DNA from 3 places in the Geobacillus sp. FJAT-46040 genome. Region 2 is predicted to be linked to each of the others. Evidence: riboswitches for the same ligand, from Rfam matches in the RefSeq annotation. Region 2 holds a riboswitch; each other region holds the start of a gene.
The links. A riboswitch is a leader RNA that binds a small molecule or an ion and turns the genes downstream of it on or off. The one in region 2 is predicted to bind cobalamin.
Positions count from the first base shown of each region.

Region 1: another riboswitch for cobalamin. It lies ahead of CD000_RS04280 (ABC transporter substrate-binding protein); the one in region 2 lies ahead of CD000_RS06315 ((2Fe-2S) ferredoxin domain-containing protein).
Region 3: another riboswitch for cobalamin. It lies ahead of CD000_RS10770 (ribonucleoside-diphosphate reductase subunit alpha); the one in region 2 lies ahead of CD000_RS06315 ((2Fe-2S) ferredoxin domain-containing protein).

Region 1 covers NZ_NISS01000001.1:785,183-790,969, forward strand. Annotated here, with positions in the region: gene nagA (N-acetylglucosamine-6-phosphate deacetylase) at 1-179, shown strand, start outside; gene nagB (glucosamine-6-phosphate deaminase) at 170-931, shown strand; gene CD000_RS04270 (GntR family transcriptional regulator) at 928-1,659, shown strand; gene CD000_RS04275 (YvbH-like oligomerization domain-containing protein) at 1,718-1,912, shown strand; cobalamin riboswitch at 2,250-2,448, shown strand; gene CD000_RS04280 (ABC transporter substrate-binding protein) at 2,588-3,547, shown strand; gene CD000_RS04285 (FecCD family ABC transporter permease) at 3,513-4,568, shown strand; gene CD000_RS04290 (adenosylcobinamide amidohydrolase) at 4,565-5,787, shown strand, end outside.
Region 2 covers NZ_NISS01000001.1:1,198,083-1,203,869, forward strand. Annotated here, with positions in the region: gene CD000_RS06290 (DNA topoisomerase III) at 1-1,253, shown strand, start outside; gene CD000_RS06295 (glycerophosphodiester phosphodiesterase family protein) at 1,437-2,318, opposite strand; tRNA gene CD000_RS06300 (tRNA-Gln) at 2,493-2,564, shown strand; gene rraA (ribonuclease E activity regulator RraA) at 2,803-3,288, shown strand; cobalamin riboswitch at 3,347-3,540, shown strand; gene CD000_RS06315 ((2Fe-2S) ferredoxin domain-containing protein) at 3,726-4,124, shown strand; gene CD000_RS06320 (energy-coupling factor ABC transporter permease) at 4,125-4,868, shown strand; gene CD000_RS06325 (energy-coupling factor ABC transporter substrate-binding protein) at 4,873-5,166, shown strand; gene CD000_RS06330 (energy-coupling factor transporter transmembrane component T family protein) at 5,150-5,787, shown strand, end outside.
Region 3 covers NZ_NISS01000001.1:2,046,630-2,052,416, forward strand. Annotated here, with positions in the region: gene CD000_RS10765 (ribonucleotide-diphosphate reductase subunit beta) at 1-613, opposite strand, end outside; gene CD000_RS10770 (ribonucleoside-diphosphate reductase subunit alpha) at 724-3,006, opposite strand; cobalamin riboswitch at 3,136-3,331, opposite strand; gene asnB (asparagine synthase (glutamine-hydrolyzing)) at 3,533-5,440, opposite strand; gene CD000_RS10780 (C39 family peptidase) at 5,728-5,787, shown strand, end outside.

The DNA of each region.
Region 1 (5,787 bases), 410 kb from region 2:
TGGCGAGCTGGAATCCGGCGAAACAGCTTGGCTTGCTTGATCGGAAAGGCAGCTTGCGGCCCGGCAAAGACGCCGATGTCGTCGTTTTGAATGAACGATATGAAGTCATGATGACGTTTTGCCGCGGCGCCCTTGCCTATCGCAAGCCGGATGAAAGGAGTGGAGAGCGATGGCCATGAAGCTTTTGAAAGTTGCTGACTACGCAGAGATGAGCCGTCAGGCGGCGGACATCATCATCAAACAAGTCAAGGAAAAGCCGAACGCCGTTCTCGGCTTGGCGACCGGCTCGACCGTGCTCGGTGTGTACCGCGAATTGGCCGCCGATCATCGGCAGCATGGGACATCGTATCGGCTCGTGCGCACGTTCAATTTGGATGAGTATGTCGGGCTCGGTCCGGATCATCCGAACAGTTATCGCCATTATATGAATGAGCATTTGTTTTCAAAGCTTGACATCCCGCTTCACGAGACGCATGTGCCGGATGGCTTGGCCGCTGATCTTGACGAAGAATGCCGCCGTTACGAGCGGCTCATCGATGAAGTGGGCGGCATCGATTTGCAGCTCTTGGGCATCGGCCGCAACGGCCATATCGGGTTCAACGAGCCTGGGACGCCGTTTTCGACAGCCACCCACGTCGTCGAGCTGACCGAGTTGACACGGGAAGCGAACGCCCGCTTTTTTCCATCGCTTGATGACGTGCCGCGCTATGCCATTACGATGGGGATTGCGACCATTTTGCGCAGCCGCCGCCTCGTGCTGTTGGCGTCAGGGGAGGAAAAAGCGGAGGCCATGGCCCGGCTTCTCGAAGGCGTTGTCACGCCGGACTTGCCGGCTTCAGCGCTTCACCTTCATCCGGACGTGACGATCATCGCCGACTGCGAGGCGCTCTCGCTCATCCCAAAGGAAAAGCGGCGGGTGGATGCGCCGTGATCGATAAACAGTCGCCGATTCCGATTTACTATCAGCTCGAGCAATATATGAAAGAAAAGATCGAAAAAGGGGAGTGGCAGCCGGGCGAGATGATCCCGTCTGAGCGCGAGTTGGCGGAAATGTATGACATCAGCCGGATGACCGTTCGGCAGGCGGTCAACAATTTAGTGAACGATGGCTATCTCATCCGCCGGCGCGGGAAAGGAACATTTGTCGCCGCCCAAAAAATCGAGCAGCCGCTGAAAGGGCTGACGAGCTTTTCCGAAGATATGCGGGCGCGCGGCATGGAGCCCGGCACGATCGTCCTCAGCTTTGAGATGGTTCCAGCTTCCGAGAAGCTCGCTGAAGGACTTGGCGTCGCGGAAGGCGATGACCTTTACGAAGTCCGCCGCCTTCGGTTGGCCGACGGCTTGCCGATGGCGTTGGAGACGCTGTACATTTCGGTCAATCTCGTCCCCGGACTGACGCGTGATGTTGTAAGCGGTTCCGTCTATGAATTTATCGAAAAAGAAAAAGGGATGATCATCGGCTCTGCAGTTCAAACATTGGAAGCCTCGGTCGCCCGCCAGGTGGAGGCGGAGCATCTGAAGATAAAAGAAGGGGCTCCGGTGCTATTGCTTGAGCGCCGCACGCACCTTGTCGACGGCCGGCCGCTTGAAGTCGTCAAATCGGTGTACCGCGGCGACCGGTACAAATTTATGATTGAGATGAAAAGGGGAGGATCATGATGTTAGGCTTTTTACAGCGGCTTGGAAAAGCATTGCGGAGATTTGCCATGAAAACGAAATGAAATTCCACTATGCTGAGCGGAGTTTGGAACTGGCGGCCAAGGTGTTGGCCAACATGCGCGGTGACGGCGCCAATGTGTCGGCGGATTTTCAAGCCGTGAATGAATACGCTTTTCGCTGGCTGACGGAAGCGAAAAAGAACTATACAGTCAAAGATTTTGGCTTTGTGTTTGACAAATATATTCAACAGTGACGAGATGAAGGTTGTATCGGGGAAAGACGCCGTGCCAGAGGTGGGGCGTCTTTCCTAATTTTTTTAGCGACATATGGAAAAGGAACGTTTCTCCGCAGCCGGAAGAAACTCAAAAGATGAGGTTTGTGGGAATCGATGAATAGGCAACATGGCGGCATTTGACATCGCGGAGCTCGATGCAACGGCGCATGCGGCGTTCCGTACAAAACACGGACACTGGAGCTGAGCTGCCTGACCGCAAAAGTGATCGATGACCGCCTGCCGCCAGCCCACTGTAAATTCACAGTTGTCAAATGCCAGGCCTTGCTTTAATATAAAAATGTCCATATCCGATAACTAAATCAATTCGCAGCAAGGCGCCGAAAAGGCTTAATAGGGAATCCGGTGGGAATCCGGAGCTGTCCCCGCAACTGTCAATGCGGACGAAATGAAATCGCCACTGTACGGACGGATGGCTTGCGCTGTTTTCCGTACGGGAAGGCTTCAGAGTAGGATGAAGCATGAGCCAGTAGACCTGCCTTGCTTGCCGCAGTTTCCGAATCTTCGGGGGGTGAGACGCGGAAACAGTCGCATAGGGCATTGTTGTGCCCATTGGCGGTCTGTTTCGCGCTCATTCCCCGTTCGGACGGAATGGGCTTTTTTGTTGTACATACATCATCGAAGGGGGAATGACGGATGAAACGTTGGACATGGCCGGCGGTGGTGGCAGTGTTCTTCCTTCTGGCCGCCGTGCTGGTCGGCTGCAGCGGTGGAGCCAATAGCAACGCCCAGCCAGCGAAAAAAGAAGAACCGAAAACGGAACAAGCGGCGTTTCCGGTGACGGTGAAAGACGGGCTTGGCGAGGATGTCACGATCAAAGCGGAACCGAAAAAGATCGTCTCGCTCATCCCAAGCAATACGGAAATCGCCTATGCGTTGGGGTTGGGCGATAAGATCGTCGGCGTCAGCGATTTTGACAATTACCCGGAAGACGTCAAAACGAAAACGAAAATCGGCGGCATGGAATTCAACGTCGAGAAAATCATTTCGCTCAAACCGGATCTTGTCTTGGCCCACGCGTCAAGCGCCCATAACTCGCGCGATGGCCTCAAGCAATTGAAAGACGCCGGCATCACCGTGCTTGTCGTGAATGACGCGAAGTCGTTCGACGATGTGTATGCGTCCATCGAATTGATCGGCAAAGCGACCGGGGCGTCGGACAAAGCGAAGCAAGTGATTGATGAGATGAAAGAGAAGCTTGCGCAAATTCAAGAAAAAGCGAAACAAATCCCGGCGGACAAACAAGCGAACGTCTGGATTGAAGTGTCGCCGCCGCCGCAGCTGTATACGGCCGGCAAAGGGACGTTTATGGATGAGATGCTTCAAGTGATTTCAGCGAAAAACGTCGCCGGCAGCTTGGAAGGCTGGCCGATGGTGACGGAAGAAAAAGCCGTAGCCTATAAGCCGGATGTGATCATCACGACATACGGCGGAGCGAAGCAAGTGTTTGCGCGCGCTGCTTGGAAAGACGTGCCGGCGGTGAAAAACAAGCGGGTGTATGACGTCAACACCGACTTAGTAAGCCGCCCGGGTCCGCGCCTTGTCGAAGGGGTCGAGGAACTTGCCAAAGCCGTTTACCCGGATGTGTTCAAGTAAAACGTGGATGTATATATTGGCCGTCACGGCGGCCATGTTATCGTTGCTCGTAGGGATATCGACAGGATCGCTGTCGATTCCCTTTTCTTCTATTGTTCGCATTCTTGCGTCCGAATGGTTTGGTATGCCGCTTCCGTCTGACATTCCGGCCGATTGGGTGCCGATCGTGATGGCGATCCGCTTGCCGCGCGTCGTGCTCGCTTTTTTGGTCGGGGCGTCATTGGCGCTGGCTGGCGCGGCGTTCCAAGGGTTGCTGAAAAATGCGCTCGCCGATCCGTACACGCTCGGCGTCTCGTCCGGCGCCTCGGTCGGGGCGGTGCTCGTCATCTTTCTTGGCTGGCAATGGCCGCTCTTTGGCACGTTCACGCTGCCGATCGTGAGCATTTTATGCGGCATGGCGACGCTTGTCGCCGTTTTGGCGTTCACTCGCGCGGTTGAGCCGCAGCTGTCGGTTGAGACGATCATTTTAGCCGGCATTATCTTCGGCGCGTTTTTCAGCGCCTTCATTTCACTGATGATCGCGTTGACCGGGGAAGAATTGCGGCAAATCATCTCATGGCTGATGGGAAGCGTCGCGATGCGCGGCTGGAAATACAGCGGGCTGTTGCTGCCGTTTTTTCTCATCGGCGCGGCGGTGCTTCTCGCCAACGGCCGCGAGTTGAACGCGTTTGCTTTTGGCGAGGCGGCGGCGCTTCATGTCGGCGTTGATGTTACGCGCCGAAAAGTCATCATTTTGACGGCGGCGGCGCTGCTCACCGGCGCGGCGGTGTCGGTGTCCGGGACGATCGGTTTTGTTGGGCTCGTTGTTCCGCATATGGTTCGGCTTGTGTGCGGGCCAAACTATCGGGTGCTGCTGCCGCTGTCTCTCTTGTATGGCGGTGCGTTTCTTGTGCTTGCCGATGTGGCGGCGCGGACGATCATTGAACCGCGCGAACTGCCGATCGGCGTCATCACCGCGCTGATCGGCGCCCCGCTATTTGCCGTCTTGTTTTTCCGAAAAATGAAGCGAAAGATGGGATGATGATGCTTGAGGTGCGGGCCGTATCGCATCGGTATGGACCAAAGCAAGTGCTTGATCGTGTGACGTTTTCCGTGGAAAAAGGGGAGCTGTTTGGCATCGTCGGGCCGAACGGCAGCGGAAAAACGACGCTGCTGAAACTCATTTGCAAAGAGCTTCCGCTTGCCAGCGGTGAGATCAAGATTCATGGCCAGCCGCTTTTGGCGCTGTCTGCGAAGCAATGGGCGCGGTTTGCCGCTGTCCTGCCGCAGACGGCGGAGGCGGCGCCCGGCTATACGGTGAGAGAAACGGTGGCGCTCGGCCGCTACGCCCATCAGCGCGGCTTGTTTCCGACGTGGACGAAAGAGGATGAAGCGGCGGTTCAAGAAGCGCTTCGTGCGGTCGGCTTGGCTGACAAAATCGATGAGCCGCTTGAGCGGCTAAGCGGCGGCGAGCGGCAGCGCGCCTATTTGGCGCGGGCGCTTGCCCAAAAGCCGCAGCTGCTCTTGCTGGATGAGCCGACGAACCATATGGATGTGAGCGGCCAAGTCCGGCTTTTGGACCGGCTCGCGGAAGCTGCCCGCTCCCGCGATTTGACGGTCGTCGCCGTCTTTCACGATATGAACGTCGCTAGCTTATATTGCGACCGGGTGCTTGTGTTAAAAGAAGGAAAAACAGCGGCGCTTGGAACGCCGACAGATGTGATGACGCCGGCGCTGCTTGAGGAAGTGTTTGCCGCGCCGATTGTGCGTCTGGCTCATCCGGCGGCGGCAAAGCCGATGTTTTCGTTTGTGCCGAAAGGGAAACAAGAAGAATCGTCGGCCGGCGGGCTGCGTTTGTCCTTTCTTGATGACGCCGCTGTTCTGGCCTCCTGCCAGCCGCTTCGCGTCCTGTCCTCGGCATTGATCGGCGCTGGGTTTCAATGGGCGACCCATTTTGTCAACCGCCAAGTCGGGTTGGATTACGATTGCGGCGATGCGGAAGGAGACATGCGCCGCTATTTGGAGCAGCACGGGTTTTCGCCGAAACGAACGATCGGCATGATGACGGCGGTTGACGTCCATGATGCCGTTTGGCTTCAGAAAGAAGGGGAAGCGTTTTCGGTTGCAATCATGACGACCGCTGGCGTCGGCAATGCGGTTGATGCCGCTCGGGCGTGGCAGCATAAGCCGCTTGCGGCAAGGCCGGGAACGATCAATATGGTGATTGTCATTGACGGAGTGCTGACGGAAGCGGCGTTTGT
Region 2 (5,787 bases):
CGCCGAAAAAGACGCTTGATGTGCTGCAATCGCTCTACCAAAAAGGGATCGTTTCGTATCCTCGTTCCGATTCGATGCATGTGACGAAAGGGGAAGCGGAAACGTTTCCCGCCATTTTGCAAAAGCTGTCCTCGTTTCCGGCGTACGCTTCGTATTTTCCGCTGCCGCAGCCGTCGATTTTACAGAATAAACGTTATGTAAACGAGAAAAAGGTGACGGACCATTACGCCATTATCCCGACCGAGCAAGTGGTGGATCCCGAGAAGCTGTCAGCCGACGAACGGAAGGTGTACGATTTGGTCGTCCGCCGCCTAATTGCCGCCCACCATCAGGCGGCGGTCATCGATTATACGACCGTCACGACGCTCGTTGACGGCCGGGCCCGCTTTGTTTCGAAAGGAAGACAAGTCGTCGAGGAAGGATGGCGCGCCGTCATCCGTCCGCATGAGGAGGAGAAAGATGCTGCGCTGCCTCTCCTTGAGCGAGGGGAGGCGGGGGAAGCGGCCGCTGTCAAGGTGAAAGAAGGGAAGACCGAGCCGCCGAAACGGTATACAGAAGGCGAACTCATCACTTTGATGAAAACGGCGGGAAAATTTTTGGACGATGAGGAACTGGAAAAAGTGCTCGCCAAAACGGAAGGGCTCGGCACGGAAGCAACAAGGGCGGCGATCATTACCATGCTGAAAGAGCGGAAGTATATTGAAGTGAAAAACAACCTCGTATATGCGACCGACAAGGCGAAAGTATTGATCGAGGCGCTCGGCGGCACGATTCTCGCCTCGCCGGAAATGACGGCGAAATGGGAGCAGCGCTTAAGCGAAATCGGCGAAGGGAGCGCCTCTCCCGCTGCCTTTATGGAACAGGTGAAAAAGTTGGCGCAAAAAGTGGTCGCTGACGCCATCGCCGCCGCGCCGAATTGGAATTTCAGAGGGGTTGACACCGCCTCGATCCAACGGACAAGGAAGAAAAAAACGATGGGCGAGAAGCTTGGACCGTGCCCGCTTTGCGGCGGGACCGTCGTCGACAAAGGAACGTTGTACGGCTGCGACCAGTACGCGAAAACAAAATGCCCGTTTACGATTTCCAAACGCATTCTCGGCAAATCGATTTCGGCGGCCAATGTGAAAAAACTGCTGGCGCAAGGGAAAACGAATGTCATCAAAGGGTTTAAAAAAGGCGAAAAAACGTTTGACGCCATCCTTGTCTGGGATGAAAACGAGAAGAAATTATCGTTTCAGTTTCCGAAGCGGTGACAAGGGCGGGGGAGGAAAGGATGGAGCGCTTGGACAAAAGGCGGACCGATGGCGGACCGCCGATCTGACCTCCTTTTTCTCAAATGATACACCGAATCGGGTCAAATGGGAACGATTTTCGTTTTTATTAACCATGATAACATTATGTAAACAATAAGCTCCCCCTGGCTCCCTGAAGGCGGGTCAATGACGGGGCAAACGACGGCAGGCGGCAATGCGGCCAGGGCGGTCTGGATAATCGGTGAACACACCGTCCACGCCCATGGCGCATAGGCGAGCGAGATCGTGTGGTTCATTGACGGTATAGACGTGAACCATGAGCCCACGGCCATGGGCGGCGCGCACCCACTCTTCGGTGACGGCTGAGAGCGGCAAGCCGATGCCATCGGCATAGACGGCGATTTGTTGCAACAGCTCGTCGCGGCCACTTCGCGCTTCCTTTTCGCCGACCAATTGAATGAGCGGGACGCCGCGCGGGATGAGCGGGCGGAGCGCCTGCAAACTTTCTGGATGGAACGATTGAAACATGACGCTTCCACGCTGGAGAACGCCGTGTTTTTGCAATAGGCGGGCGACCGCCCGTTCGATGCCGGGCTGTTTCGTTTCGACGTACAACGGAACGTTTACACGTTCCGCTTTCAGCATCCGAACCACCTCATCAAGCGTCGGAACGCATTCGCCGGCAAAGCGTGGATCGAACCACGATCCGGCATCCAATTTTTTGAGCTCACGCAATGAAAAATCGCTGACCCGCCATGGCGACCGGTGCGGGTAAACCGTTTCGACATTTGTCGTCCGGGCGAGCGTCGCATCATGCAGGGCAACGAGCTTCCCGTCTTTCGTTGCGCGCACATCGACTTCGATATAATCGGCATTCATGCGGGCGGCGAGGCGGTAGGATGAGAGCGTATGCTCCGGCGCGTGTCCGGACGCGCCGCGGTGGGCGATGACGGTGGTTTTCGGCTGGCTGGGTGGCTGCCAGGCAGCCGCGGCCGCTAAGACGATCGGCAGCGATAACAAAAACAATGCGCAAAGATAGAAGCGAAAAACCGTGATCCGGCGCATAGACATCTCTCCCCTTCCAGTATCATATCGGAAAAACAAGTGCGAGAGAAAACGAGGGGATATAGCAGGGAAAGGGTGCTTGTACCGATAGTGTCGCACATCAAGCAAAAGAATATTCAGGTTGATGCATAACGTGCACCATCATGCCGCATACTGTAAACGACAACAAAACGTTGGGCTATAGCCAAGCGGTAAGGCAACGGACTTTGACTCCGTGATGCGCTGGTTCGAATCCAGCTAGCCCAGCTGAATCGCCGGACGGGGTCCGCTCGCCCCGGCGGCCAAAACGGCTTCCGCCATGTTGTGCGGGGCCGTTTTTTCGTTCGCCGGAAAGCGGGGACGAGAACATCTTTTTATCGTTTTCAGCGGCTCCGCAAGGACACGCATCCGATGCCCGAGCAGAAGCAGCGCCGCAAAAAAATGTGGTGTCGGCAGGATTTTGACGAATGGTGGCGAATGAAAAAAAACGAAAGGGGAGAGGATCATGAAAACAGCTGATTTATGCGATCAATGTTTAGATGAGTTGCAAGTGTGCGAACTTTCGTTTCAATCGTACGGCGGAAAACGGATGTTTTCCGGGCCGATCGCGACGGTCGACGTGTTTGAGGACAACGTCCTTGTCCGTGAAGCGCTCGAGACGGTGCCGCCAGGGACGGTGCTCGTGGTCGATGGAAAAGGCTCGCGCCGCGTGGCGCTATTAGGCGACCGGTTGGCGCAAATCGCCTGCGACCGGGGGCTTGCCGGCGTCATCATCCACGGCTGCATTCGCGATTCGGCGGAAATCGGCCGCATGCCGCTTGGGGTCATGGCGATCGGCACGTGCCCAGTGAAAAGCAAAAAAGAAGGAAAAGGCGCCCGCGACGTTGTGCTCGAGTTCGGCGGCGTCCGCTGGGAGCCGGGCGCATACGTGTACGCCGATGCCGACGGCGTTGTCGTCGCCCGCGAAGATTTGTCGGCAAAAAACGGTTGACGCCTGCCATCAAGTTGTACTACGATGAGAACGGATGCTTGTTCCATGACAAGATCAATAGGCGAGAAACAAACAAGGTGCCTAAGCCTGCTCTAGGGTTTGGGTGAAAAGGGAAGCCCGGTGAAAATCCGGCACGGTGCCCGCCACTGTGATGGGGAGCTTTGCGGCAGCAAGTCACTGAAGGATGCTTCGGGAAGACGCCGTCAAGCGATGATCCTCAGTCAGGAGACCTGCCTTGTTTGGATCGGACGGATGCCTACGGGACTATAGGCAGACGTGCGGGAGAATGATGGCTGCATTGGGCCTGTTTGGGCCGTTTACGGCTTTCGTATACATTTTTCTGCACCTCTGCTGTAGAGGTGCTTTTTCTTTTGCCGAAAACCTGCCCGTCTGTCTGCGCCTAAATTCTATCATTCTAGCCAAAAAGGGGGGATTCGGTGGCGACATGGGATTTGCGGGGAATGAAGCATCATGTGCTCATTTGCAACGGAGGGACGTGCCTCCGCCATGGCGGGGATGATGTGACAACGGCGGTGCGCGAGGAGATCGCCCGTCTCGGGCTTGACGACGCTGTCCATACAACAAGGACGCGCTGCAACGGACGATGCCAAGACGCGTGCGTGATGATCGTCTATCCGCAAGGCATCTGGTATCGACAGATGACGCCGGAGCGGGCGAAGGAGGTTGTGCGCGCCCATTTGGGTGAGGGGGTTCCGATGCGGGAGTGGGCGACGTATGAATACGAAGGCGAATTGGTGTTGACGCCAGCCGGCGAACGGGAGGCGCCAAGCGGAAAACGGAAAACGGAACATGCTGCGAAAGGAGTGAAGGGATAAATGAAGAGAGCGGTTCGATGGAGCGGAATGGCGGCTTTGTTCGTTTCTTATTTTTTGTTGACGAATGAAAATGAAGCGTATGCCATGCACATTATGGAAGGATTTTTGCCTGTCAAATGGGCGCTGTTTTGGTGGCTGTTGTTTTTGCCGTTCTTTGTGTTCGGATTGCGGCGGCTTGTGCATACGCTGAAGCAGCACCCCGAACATAAGCTTCTGATGGCGTTAGCTGGCGCGTTTACATTTGTATTGTCGGCGTTGAAAATTCCATCCGTCACCGGCAGCAGCTCGCATCCGACCGGGATCGGCTTCGGCTCGGTTTTGTTTGGACCATGGGTGATGGTGGTGATCGGCACAGTCGTTCTTCTCTTTCAAGCGCTGCTTCTTGCCCACGGAGGAGTGACGACGCTTGGGGCCAATGCGATGTCGATGGCGATCGTCGGCCCGTTCGTCGCGTACGGAGTGTATCAACTGTGCCGAAAAGGGGGGGTATCCAATCGAGCGGCTTTGTTTCTTGCCGCTTGTTTGTCTGATTTGGCTACATATGTCATGACGTCCCTGCAGCTTGCCCTGGCGTTTCCGTCTCCTGATGGGGGAGTCACCGCCTCGTTTTTGAAATTCGCCGGCATTTTTGCCATTACTCAAGTGCCGTTGGCGGTGACGGAAGGCATCATAACGGTAATCGTCTGGAACTGGCTTTCCTCCTATCAAGCTTCTCCGCTGTTCCAAAAGGAAAAGGGGGCGTAATGCGATGAAGAAAAATGGCTTGCTCGTGTTGCTGGCTGCTTTGCTTGTCATCATTCCTCTTTGGTGGGCGCGCGGATCGGAATTCGGTGGAACGGACGATCAGGCGGAAAAAGCCATTCAAACGCTCAACCCGCATTACCGGCCGTGGTTTGAGTCGATCTTCACCCCTCCAGGCGGCGAAGTCGAAACGCTTCTGTTCTCGCTGCAAGCCGCGCTTGGCGCCGGCGTGATCGGCTACGTCGTCGGGTTGTACAAAGGGCGTTCGGAGCGGAAAAACAGCCATGATTCGCGAGTTTGACCGTTGGGCGTATGACAACCGGCTGCGGGCATGGCGGGCGGAGTGGAAGCTGATCGTGGCGTTTGTTATGCTTGCCGTTGTCATGATGGGCGGCTGGCGCGAACAATGGCTTGTGCTCATCGGAATGGCGTATTGGATTGTCGCTCGTGCACGAGTGCCGTTTTCCGTGTATGGAAAAGCGATGCTCGCCGCCTCCGTTTTTTTAGGGCTCAGCCTGCTGACGCTCGTTGTGTCCGTGTCGGTTCCTTTTCAAATAACTTTCATCGACAGCCAGCTGCAGCCGGCTGCAAAGCTCGCCGTCCGCTCCCTTGCCGCCTGGTCGTGCTTGTTTTTCCTTCTCATTACGACGCCGGCGCCGGACTTGATTGCGGTGCTGAGGCGAATGCGGCTGCCGGCGGCGCTCGTGGAACTTTGCTTTCTTATGTATCGCTTTATCTTTTTGCTCGAGCAGGCGGCCGCAGAGCTAATGCTGGCGTTGCGGGCCCGCAGCGGGGGAACGCATTGGCGGCATGGCGGGATGCTGATGTACCAACTATGGATGAAAACGTGGCAGTCGTATGAAGCGTTCAGCCGTTCGCTTGCGGCGCGTGGAGGCGTCGCGTCGGCTGGGCATACGCATCA
Region 3 (5,787 bases), 850 kb from region 2:
TTTGCTGGCGCGCAAGGTTGTAGAAGAACGCAAACCCTGAGTAGAAAAACAGTCCTTCTAAAATGACGTCAAAAACGATGGAGCGCAACAAGTTCTCCACATTCGGCTCTTCCGCAAACGCCTTGTAGCCGTTCGTCACAAAATCGTTCCGCTTGCGCAGCGTCGGTTCGTTTCGCCAAAAGTCGAACACTTCATCTTGCTTTGCTTTCGGCACAAGGCTCGAGAGCACGTACGAATAGGAATGGTTGTGAATGACTTCCTGCTGGGCGAGCATGATCATCAAGGCATTGATGCTTGGATCGGTAATGTAATCCGCCACACGTCCCGCGTAATCGGTTTGAATGCTGTCAAGCAGCGCCAAGAGTCCAATGATTTTCAAAAACGCATCCTGCTCGCGGGCGGTCAGCTGCGGAAACTGCTTCACATCTTGCGCCATATTGATTTCAAACGGCGTCCAAAAGTTGGCGAGCATTCGCTTATATTTCGCATACGCCCATGGGTAGGCAATATCGTCCCAGTTCAACACATTCGAGCAGCGGCCGTTGATGATGCCCGTCGAACGGTTCGGCGCCTCCGGATCCATAATCGGTCGTTTGACTAAGCCGATCGTCATCGTCCATTCCTTCCTTTCGTTTTCTAGTATCATGTGCGCGGCCAACCTCGGACGCCCCTCCCGCACAAGGAAGGGAAAGCCCGACCAAAGGCGTTTGTTGCGCCCCATGGTCAGCTCGCACAAGAATCGCACTCGTCGATCGTCCCCGATGTCGAACGCACGTAATACGTCGTTTTCAGCCCCGACTTCCACGCCGTCAAATGCAAATCGAGCAGCTCTTTTGCCTTAATCGTGTTCACGACGTAGAAGTTAAAGGAGATGGCTTGGTCGATATGGCGCTGGCGGGCGGCGTTTTGCTTGATGCTCCAGCGCTGGTCGATATGGTACGCCGATTTGTAATACCATATCGTCTGTTCGTTTAAATCCGGCACCGTAACGGGAATCTTATAATCTTTCTTTTCCTCGGCGTATACTTTTAAGAAAATGGGATCAATGCTCGCCGTGCTGCCAGCGATGATCGACGTCGATGCGTTCGGGGCGATGGCCATGATATAGCCGTTGCGCATCCCGTAGCGGGTCACATCTTGCTTCAGCCGATCCCAATCCAATTCACCGTGGCTTTCGTAGCCGCGCCGCTCAAAATAAGCGCCCGTCTGCCAGTCCGACCCCGGAAACGCCGGGTAGCTCCCTTTCTCTTTGGCGAGCTCCATGCTCGCTTGAATCGCCAAATACGCGATCGTTTCATACAGCTCGTCGGCATAGCGGACCGCTTCGTCCGACTCCCAGCGAATGCCTTTTAACGCCAAAAGATGATGCCAGCCAAAGGTTCCAAGCCCGACAGCGCGGTATTTTTCGTTCGTCAGGCCGGCTTGCAGCACCGGAATATTGTTTAAATCAATGACATTATCGAGCATCCGCATTTGAATCGGGATGAGCCGCGCTAAAACCCCATCGGTCACCGCCCGCGCCAAGTTGATCGACGATAAATTGCAGACGACAAAATCGCCTGGTATTTTTTCAATGATGATCATCCCGTCTTTTACATATTGCCGCTTCATCACCGTTGGGCTTTGGTTTTGCGCGATTTCCGTGCAAAGGTTGCTGCAGTAGATCATCCCGAGATGGCGATTCGGATTTTGCCGGTTCACTTCATCGCGGTAAAACATAAACGGCGTCCCCGACTCGAGCTGGCTGCGCATAATGCTTTTCATCACTTCGATCGCCGGCACTTTTTCTTTCGACAGTCTTGGTTCGTTGACGCATTGCCAATATTTTTCCCGAAAGCTGCCGCTCCCTTTTTCCTCATCATAAAAATCTTCCAAGCTAAACCCCATCACCTTCCGCACTTCATGCGGATCAAACAAATACCAATCGCCGCGCTGTTCGACTTGCTCCATGAACAAATCAGGGATGCAAACGCCGGTGAACAAATCATGCGTCCGCAGCCGTTCGTCACCGTTGTTGAGCCGCGCATCGAGAAAGGCAAAAATGTCTTTATGCCATACATCCAAATAGACGGAAATGGCCCCTTTTCGCTGCCCCAGTTGATCGACGCTCACCGCTGTATTGTTCAGCTGCTTCATCCACGGGATGACGCCGGAGGAGACCCCTTTGAATCCTTTAATGTCGCTGCCGCGCGACCGGATTTTGCCTAAATAGACGCCGATGCCGCCGCCCGATTTCGATAAATTGGCGATGTCGGTATTGCTGTCATAAATCCCTTGCAAGCTGTCATCGACCGTGTCGACAAAGCAGCTTGAGAGCTGGCCGTACGACTTCCCAGCGTTGGCAAGCGTCGGCGTCGCCACGGTCATGTATAAGTTGCTTAACGCCCAATACGCTTCCTTCACGAGCGCAAGCCGCTGCTTTTGCGGTTCATTCGCCATGAGCGTCATGGCAATGACCAAAAACCGCTCCTGCGGCAATTCATACAACCGCCGCTCATAATCGCGGGCCAAATACCGGTCCGCAAGCGTGCGCAGCCCAATGTACGTAAACAGCTTGTCCTTCTCCGGATCAAGAAACGCACCGATGGCGTCGACTTCTTCTTTCGTATAACGTTCAAGCAAGAACGGGCTGTACACCCCTTGTTCCGTTAGCGCAACAAGGAGCGAGTAGAAATCGCCATACCGCTTGCGCTCATCGTACCCGCGCTGCCGTGCCGCCTCGCGGTACAATTGCCGCAAATACAGCCGGGCGCACACAAATGTCCAGTCCGGCTCATCTTCATCAATGTAAGAAAGTCCTTCCAAAATAGCCGTTTGGTGCAGCTGTTCTACCGTGACGGACTCCTTTCGACTGAGAAGCTGCCAAACACGCTCGACGTATTCATCAAGCGACAGACGGCCGAATCCAGCGGCGGCTTGCCCAATCAGCGACGCAAACTCTTCACGTGAAAAAGAAACCGGCTTCCCTTGGTCATCGATGATGATCATTTTCGTCAATGCGGTCATTCGTTTCCCCACTCCTTCAATAAAAAATCCGCTCGGGCAGGCGAGCGGATGAAACGACAGACGAAAAAAGGCAGACGAACCCCTTGTTCTTTTCCCCTATCGTTTCATCTTCTCACACCCCGAAGAACATGAAACGTTCCAAGCAAGGCAGGTCTCCTGACTCGTGCATCGTCCTACTTTGGGGCCTTCCCAGCGGCGCGCCGAATGGCTCTTGCCGCCAGTGGCCATCCCATTTCGTCCGCACATACAGTTGCGGGGGCAGTTCCGGATTCACACCGGATTCCCTATTAAGTCCTGATGGACACCATTGCTTGGTGCAACGATATATAGTTGTTTAAAAAAGAGAACAAAACAATATATAGTAGATGATCATCCTGATGGAACAAGCATATACCAAAACCGGGAGAATTGCAAGAGTGGGAGAAAGCAAATTTTCTCTTTCGCTTCGCCAAAGGCAAGGAAACTGTCCGCACCATCGAAAAAGGCGTTCTAGGTGTCGCCCTTAGAACGCCCTGTCGTTTCCCTGCTACGCCTCCAAAACAGACGCTGGCCGCTCCTCGCTTTGTGCGGATGAAGCAAAATCGTACTTCTTTTCCACATAGACTTGATGCCAAACCATAAACGCCAAGACCGTCCACAGCTTGCGGCTGTGGTCCGCCTTGTGGCGGGCATGTTCATCCAGCAGCCGATAGAGCACGTCCTTATGGAACAGATGATCAGTTTCGCTTTCGTGGATGAGCTGTCTCGCCCAGTCATACATTTCGTTTTTCAGCCAGTGGCGAATCGGCACGGGGAACCCTAATTTTTTCCGGTTTAACACATGATCCGGCACGATGCCTTCGGCGGCTTTACGTAAAATATATTTCGTCGTACCGTTGGCTATCTTCATATCAGGGACGATTTGCCTAGCAACCTCAAATACCTTTTTGTCTAAAAAGGGAACGCGCAGCTCAAGCGAATGGGCCATCGTCATTTTGTCCGCTTTGACTAAAATATCGCCCCTTAGCCATGTATGAAGATCAATATACTGCATCCGGTTGACGGGCGGGTCATGAAGCGTTTCGCGGTAAAAAGGAGCCGTCACCGCCGTATATTCGCGCCCCTCTTGGTACGTTTTGAGCAACGCCGCTTTTTCCTTTTCGCTATAGATTTTCGCATTGCCGACATACCGTTCTTCAAGCGGCGTCGTTCCGCGCTCCAAAAAGCTTTTTCCTTTCATCCCGTCCGGAAGCATCTTCGCGATCACCCGCAACACCGCTTTTACGATGTTTGGCATGCGCGCAAACAGCCGCAACGACTCTGGTTCGCGGTAAATGTTGTAACCGCCGAACAGCTCGTCCGCCCCCTCGCCAGAAAGCACAACCGTGACATGCTTTCTCGCCTCACGAGCGACAAAATAAAGCGGCACAGCCGCAGGATCGGCAAGCGGATCGTCCATATGCCACATAATTTTCGGCAGCTCTTCCATATACTCCTGCGGTGAGATGACATAGCTAATGTTGTCTACCCCAAGCTTCTCTGCGGTTTCTTTTGCGACATCGATTTCACTGAACCCTTCCCGCTCAAACCCGACGGAAAAGGTCTTCAGGTGCGGATGGAATTGTTTCGCGATGGCGACGATGAACGATGAATCAATGCCTCCCGACAAAAACGCACCGACCGGCACATCGCTGCGCATATGGACGTTGACCGAATCAAACAGCGCATCGCGGATTTTCTTTACAAGCTCCTCTTCCGATTGGCGAATGGGGTCGAAGGATGCCTTCCAATAACGATGAATCGTGAGCGGTTTTCCGACTTTTTTCTTGAGATAATGCCCCGGCTCCAGCTTGTAAATGCCGGCCGACATCGTCAGCGGCTCAGGGACATATTGGAATGTTAAATAATGCTGCAGGGAATCGCCGTTTAGCGACTCCTGTCCCAGAGCGAGCAAGATGCTTTTCTTTTCCGAAGCGAAAAACGTGCGGTCTCCTTGCTCCGCATAAAAAAACGGCTTAATGCCGAACGGATCGCGCGCCGCAAACACCGTTTTCTCTTGCTTGTCCCAAATGACAAACGCAAACATCCCGCGCAGTTTTTCGACCGCTTTTTCTTTTTCGGCGCTGTAAAGGGCGACAATCACCTCAGTATCCGAATGCGTCGCAAACGAATATCCTTTCGCCGCCAGCTCTTCCCGCAATTCAAGATAGTTGTAAATTTCCCCGTTAAAAATGATCCAATATCGATCGTTTTCATAAGACAGCGGCTGATGTCCCGCCTCCAGATCGATGATGCTCAAACGCCGAAAACCAAAACTCACGTAGTCATCAAAAAAATACCCCTCATCGTCGGGGCCGCGATGGGTAATCAGGCGGTTCATCTCCACCAACGTTGTTTTCCATGTTTGCTCAATCGCTCTTGGGCGATCATGAATACAGCCAATAAAACCGCACATGGCGATGATTGTCCCCCCCACTTTGCTAAGAAGAATCCAAAAACTACACGAAAAACCTTTTTGTTTAAAACTAAAATGATGGATACAAAGATACTTTCATTCTATCGTACACAACGTCAAGTTTCAAAAACAATCTGTTTCCATTTTTTCAGGAACACTGCTTGCAAGATTTTCAGTTCCTCATAATATTAACGATAAAGTATGGAGAAAGTGTGAATTTCACCATTTTTGCACATCGATCTGTTACGATAAAAACACACACGTGTTACAAAGGAGTTGAGAATGGCTTGTTAGCGTTTATCCTTTTTTTGACTTTTCTCATCGTTTCCCTTTGTTTTGTTCTCTTG